Regions from separate parts of the Alkalihalobacillus sp. MEB130 genome, predicted to be linked through region 2. Evidence: a T-box and tRNA genes for the amino acid it is inferred to sense, from the RefSeq annotation. Region 2 holds a T-box; the other holds one or more tRNA genes.
What was found. The T-box of region 2 lies ahead of metG (methionine--tRNA ligase). A T-box ahead of a tRNA ligase gene usually reads a tRNA of that ligase, here a tRNA-Met.
Positions count from the first base shown of each region.

Region 1: it encodes a tRNA-Met, which carries the amino acid that the T-box ahead of metG (methionine--tRNA ligase) is inferred to sense. The anticodon was not compared.

Region 1 covers NZ_JAOANA010000016.1:60,573-63,850, reverse strand. Annotated here, with positions in the region: gene N0O92_RS16130 (Na/Pi cotransporter family protein) at 1-1,412, shown strand, start outside; tRNA gene N0O92_RS16125 (tRNA-Asn) at 1,607-1,681, shown strand; tRNA gene N0O92_RS16120 (tRNA-Met) at 1,689-1,762, shown strand; tRNA gene N0O92_RS16115 (tRNA-His) at 1,784-1,859, shown strand; tRNA gene N0O92_RS16110 (tRNA-Ile) at 1,864-1,940, shown strand; tRNA gene N0O92_RS16105 (tRNA-Ser) at 1,964-2,056, shown strand; gene N0O92_RS16100 (undecaprenyl-diphosphate phosphatase) at 2,176-2,988, opposite strand; gene N0O92_RS16095 (superoxide dismutase) at 3,263-3,278, shown strand, end outside.
Region 2 covers NZ_JAOANA010000028.1:11,058-14,335, reverse strand. Annotated here, with positions in the region: gene metG (methionine--tRNA ligase) at 1-1,700, opposite strand, end outside; T-box leader at 1,770-2,021, opposite strand; gene N0O92_RS20745 (ATP-binding protein) at 2,087-3,278, opposite strand, start outside.

The sequences.
Region 1 (3,278 bases), on a different contig from region 2:
GCCTTGTTAATGCTGGGTTCATGACTTTGAAGCAAGCAATAGGGGTCATTATGGGAGCAAACATAGGTACAACGGTGACGGCATTTATTATTGGAATTAAAATTTCTGCTTATGCGTTGCCTATTATCGCAGTTGGTGCAGCATTAATTTTCTTCATAAAAGCGAAAAAAGTAAATAACTATGGTCAAGTTGTTTTTGGATTTGGAGCTTTATTTTATGGTTTAGAATTAATGGGAACTGGATTAAAACCTCTTCGAGAATTAGAGGCGTTTGCGGAACTGACGGTAAGTATGAGTGAAAATCCATTACTTGGTGTCCTAATTGGTACGATTTTTACAGTTGCTGTTCAAAGTTCGAGCGCATCAATTGGTCTGTTGCAACAGTTATATGAACAAGGTGCAATGGGATTAGATGCGGCTTTGCCTGTTTTATTTGGAGATAACATTGGAACGACTATCACCGCAATTTTAGCAGCAATAGGAGCTTCAGTAGCTGCAAAAAGAGCAGCACTTACGCACGTTATATTTAATTTAATAGGTACAATCATTGTGTTAATTGTTTATCCGTTTTTCTTTCAGCTCATTAGTTTTCTTGCTGTTGAGCTAGGTCTAAATAGACCAATGACGATTGCATTTGCACATGGAATCTTTAATGTATCCAATACGCTAATTCAACTGCCGTTTGTGGCGATATTGGCAATTATTGTAACAAAGCTAGTACCAGGTGAAGAATTTAGCATTGAATATAAAGCGAAACATCTAGATCCTCGATTTATTGGAAGTTCACCAGCTATTGCGCTTGGACAAGCAAAACAAGAGGTATTGCGTATGGCTGAATTTTCAGAGAGAGGATTATATGAAGTAAGTCAATATCTTGAAACTGGTCAAAAAAGACATGCTGAAATGTCCATACAGTTTGAGGAAGCAATCAATAATCTAGATCGGAAAATCACTGATTATTTAATACAAATTTCCTCAAGATCTCTTTCGGCACATGATTCAAAACTACATTCAATGTTAATGGATACCGTACGCGATATTGAACGCATCGGTGATCATATAGAGAATATCGTAGAACTGAAGGATTATCAGAAAGTCAATAAGGTTCATATTTCAGAAACAGCATTGGATGATCTTCGAGAAATGTCGGAGTTAACACTCTCAACGTTAAGAGAAGCCATCCAATCGCTTGAACTAATTGATAGTGATATGGCTCGTTCGGTGCTTGAAAAAGAAGAAAAGATAGATAAAATGGAAAGAAAACTTAGAAAGCAGCACATACAGCGAGTCAATGATGGAAAATGTTCCGGTTCAGCGGGGATCGTTTTTGTTGATATTGTAAGTAACCTTGAACGAATTGGTGATCATTCAGTGAATATTGCTGAAGCAGTTATAGGAGAAGACAATTACTAATCTAAAGGAGACCAGTGTCCAAAGTAAGTGGGACACTGGTCTTTTAATGAAATTATGCTTGTCTAATAATTTGATGTGTGGTAAGTTATATCAGTGCCAAATAAATGCTCTTTTTTGTCAAATAACATTTTTTCTAATAAGTGTTGACTCATTAGAAAGTGCATGGTAATATAATTCTTGTCCTTAATTGTCGTTCCACAGTAGCTCAGTGGTAGAGCTATCGGCTGTTAACCGATCGGTCGTAGGTTCGAGTCCTACCTGTGGAGCCAAACATATGGCGGCGTAGCTCAGCTGGCTAGAGCGTACGGTTCATACCCGTGAGGTCGTGGGTTCGATTCCCTCCGCCGCTACTTTTATTTAAATATGTTACGGCGATTGTGGCGAAGTGGTTAACGCATCGGATTGTGATTCCGACATTCGTGGGTTCAATTCCCATCAGTCGCCCCATAGAGGACCCTTAGCTCAGTTGGTCAGAGCAGTCGGCTCATAACCGATCGGTCGTAGGTTCGAGTCCTACAGGGTCCACCATTTACAATTAGCTTTTTTTATGCGGAGGAATACCCAAGTCCGGCTGAAGGGATCGGTCTTGAAAACCGACAGGCGGGTTAAACCGCGCGGGGGTTCGAATCCCTCTTCCTCCGCCATTGTTTTTACATATGATGAAACTTTAAGACCTCATTTTGAGGTCTTTTTTTGCATGCTGTTTTATTAACGCTGTTTTCGTAAAGATTGTTGCTATGAAATAGTTCTTCCTCAGCCTTTATTAAATATAACTCCATGTAATGATACCGAGTCCAATACAATAAAAAGCAAAATAAGTGAGTCTTGTATTTTGTAACATAACAATAAACCATTTAATTCCGATTAATGCAAATAGAAATGATGATAAAAATGCTATGACTAAGGAGGGTAAGCTTATCTCTGTATAGCTTCTTATTAGTTCAGGAGTTTTTAAAATGGTCATTCCAAGAAAAACGGGAATGGAAAGAAAAAAGGAGTAACGAAGGGCTGTCTCTTTATTTAAACCAAGACAAAGAGCGGTAAATAAGGTGCTACCTGTACGAGAAATCCCTGGTACTAAGGACAAAGCTTGCCCAATTCCAATGATGATTCCATCCTTCCAATTCAGCTTGGAAAGTCCCCTAGATCCAACTTTTAATCCATGCTCAATTAAAATTAAAGATAAACCTGTAATAATAAGAGAAACTCCTACTGTAGCAGGCGTTGTCATCTGATCACCAAGTACTCCTTCAATGAAATTTCCAACTAAAATGGTTATAAAAGTCGAAATAATAAGTAAAAGAACAAATCTATAATTAGTGCGAGCTCTATCTTCTTTCTTTACAAGGTATGAACAAAAATCGTAAAGGATTTTTGTTGCCTCTTGTCGAAAGTAAACAATAACAGCTAGCACAGAAGCGATATGCAAAAAGGTTTCAAATGCAAGCTTGAAGTTTTCACCAATGGGGATGTCGAGAAGTCTTTGAACAATAAGCATAAGTGCGGTACTTGAAATCGGTAAAAATTCTGATATCCCCTGTATAAACCCAATTATCAATGCTTCCCACCAATTCATTTGATTCCTCCGTTATTTGTAGCTTTTGATTGTATATGTTTATGTACTAGCTTTTTTGTTATGACAAAGCGTGTTTATTCCATATCATGTAAGGGTAGAGTAAGAGTGTTTACATGACTAAATTTTTCGTGAGCATTATCGTTGCAACAATGCTCAAAATTTGGTAATGTATGAATTGAAAGACTTATGAAACAAAAATGTTGCTAAAGTCTATGTTTTTTTGGGGTACATACTCCGACAAATAATTTAACGTACTTAGAGGAGGAAATTTATTATGGCTTATGAATTAC
Region 2 (3,278 bases):
GCGACACGTAATTCTACCTTTGAAAAGTCCTCAATGGTGATTTCGTTTTCTTCAACTTCAGGTACGTCTTCTTCCTTCTTTGTTGACCCACCCATCATTTCTTTAATATGAGCGACTTCGTCTTCCATATCAAGACGAGGGAAGATCGGATCGCCCTTTTCTACTTTTGTTCCACTTGGAATTTGAGCAAATGTTTCAAGTGTAGACCAAGCTGTCAGCTCATTTGAAAGACCTAGCTGTTTCCAAATACGTTTAGGAGTTTCTGTCATAAATGGTTGTACCATAATAGATACTTGACGGAGTGATTCAGCAAGGTGATACATAACTGAACCTAACTCTTCTTTCTTTGCCTCGTCTTTGGCAAGAACCCACGGTTGCGTTTCATCAATGTATTTATTGGTCCGACTAATTAACTGCCAAATCGCAGTTAAAGCAACGGAGAACTCCATTTCTTCCATCGCATTTTCTACTTTTGTAACAGTCGCTTCTACTAACTCAACTAAAGACGCATCAAACGGTGTTGCATCTTTCACATAGTCAGGCATTTGTCCGTCAAAGTATTTGTTAATCATGGCCACTGTTCGGTTTAATAAATTCCCTAAATCATTAGCTAAGTCGTAATTCACGCGCTCAACAAAACCTTCTGGTGTAAAGACTCCATCTGATCCGAATGGAACTTCACGCAACAAGTAATAACGAAGTGCGTCTAAACCGTAACGATCAATAAGAGGCACGGGATCGACGACATTTCCTTTTGATTTTGACATCTTTCCGTCTTTCATTAAAAGCCAGCCATGACCAAACACTTTCTTCGGTAGTGGCAAATCAAGAGCCATTAACATAATAGGCCAATAAATCGTGTGGAATCGAACAATCTCTTTCCCTACTAAATGAACATCTGCTGGCCAATATTTATTATAAAGTTCTTCGTTGTCACTGCCATAGCCAAGAGCAGTAATATAGTTAGATAACGCATCAATCCATACATAGACAACATGTTTTGGGTTACTAGGAACTTGAACTCCCCATGTAAACGACGTACGAGATACAGCTAAATCCTCTAAACCCGGTTTAATAAAATTGTTAATCATTTCATTTTTTCTAGATTCCGGTTGAATAAACGTAGGATTTTCTTCATAAAACTTCAAAAGTCGGTCTGCATAGTTGCTCATCTTAAAGAAATAAGACTGTTCGCGTACCTTTTCTACAGGGTGTCCACTATCTGGACTTTTTCCTCCAATTACTTCTCCCTGCTCATTTTTTATCGGATCAACTAGTTGGCGTTCTGTATAAAACGTTTCATCAGGAATGGAATACCAACCTTCATATTCATCTAGATAAATATCTCCCTTTTCAAGCAAACGCTCAAATATTTGAGCAACGACCTTTTTATGACGTTCTTCGGTTGTACGAATAAAATCATCATAAGAAACATCAAGCTTCTTCCAAAGCTCTTGAATTCCAGCTACAATTTGATCTGTGAATTCTTGAGGAGTTTGTCCCTTTTCTGCTGCTTTTGTCTCAATTTTTTGCCCGTGCTCATCTGTACCTGTTAAAAATCGAACGTCATAGCCACGTAAGCGCTTATAACGTGCCATCGCATCTCCTGCCACTGTTGTGTATGCGTGGCCAATATGCAGCTTGTCACTTGGATAATAAATAGGGGTTGTTAAATAAAATGTCTTCTTTGGATCTGTCACAAAAACTTCCTCCTCTAATAACGTAAAAATATAGTAGCTATGTACAAACAATACAAAAAACCCTCATCCGATCGGGACGAGAGCATCTCACGTGGTACCACCCAAATTTCCCTTTTCATTTCACAACAAAAAGGCTCATGAAGTCTAAGACTTCTTCTGTTAACGCCAGCTACGTTACTCCCTTATGCAAGCACTCGAAAGTAAACTCCTCCAGGACCATCTTCCAACAAGCACCTATACCGGTTTTCAGCTACCCCGGCTCTCTGCATAGCAACGCTACCTATAGATGACTTGCTGTACTCATCCCTTCATTGGACCATGTTATAGACTGTCATTTCTACTATGTCAAAATTCTACCCAAAATATACCTAATTCGCTGTTTCTAGTCAAGAGCGGTTATACAGCGTAGCAAATGGCGTCTTTTCTTTTTTCAAGATTCCTTCACTGCTTAGTCGGTCAAGCTCCTGTTTCCAAGTTTGTACATCCCAATTCTTTTCTGCTTCTTCGTTTAGCTTAGTAAGGTGTGTCATAATGTTCATTTCAGCTAAAGGAAAATACCCATCTAGTGCTTTTAACAACTGTTCAGAGTCTTGTTCTTTCATTTTTTTCAATTCATCAAATGGGTTTAATGTATGCGGGCTCGCAGAATGGGCCATGCGAATTCGAATTGCCATCGTTCTTCCCATGATAGCAGAAGAAACGAAAACATCACCAGAACGCAAATAAGGAAGACGTTTCCCTTCATCATGTGTCAGGTCAGTTTCTTCTTTAATCGTTTGAATGTCCGTTCCACGAACCGTCCGAAAGACAAACTTCGAATTCAGCTGAGCCGTAATGGTTTCATCAAGCAAAGTCGGACGCTGCGTCGCAAAGATGAGAAAGACTCCATATTTCCGCCCTTCCTGAGCTATTTCTTTTAAAACCGATTTTGCAGGCGCATCATAGCCTTTCGGTGCAAAATTATGGGCTTCGTCTGTTACAACAACAAAAGGCGGAAAAAACTCACCTTGTTTTTGTTGAAGCTTGGCATCGCGAAACGATCGGCGCTTTCCGTATAAAGCCCCAATAACATAGCTAGAAAATACTTGTAAGAGCCATACAGGCCCTTGAATCACGACGAGCTTACCAGCATGAATTCCTTGCTCAATCGCTCGGATGTTTTGTTGAAATAAACCTGCTTGATAGAGACGATTCACACGCCATGAAATTCCTTTTACCGATGCAAGAGGCAAGCTGCCAAACTGATCGAGCAACTTCTTAAACGTTGAATAACGTGTGACCTCATCTCTTGTCATTCCACCGTCATGGAGCAGCGCTTCTATTTTTTGTTTTCCAAGTTCTAACGCCTCCGCTAGATTAGCAATCCGATCACTAAAAGACTGATAGCTATCTTTTCTTTTATGTACAGTTTGGATGACATTAATCATCGATTCTGTAAGTGACCCTGCTGCTGACAAAAGCCGTTCAACATCTCGTGTTGATAAAGCAGAAAAATCAACGCCCACATCTTGGCCAATTTGGACAACCGTGTAACGTTCACGATATGAAACAACTCCTTGTGTACCCGATGCCTCTGTC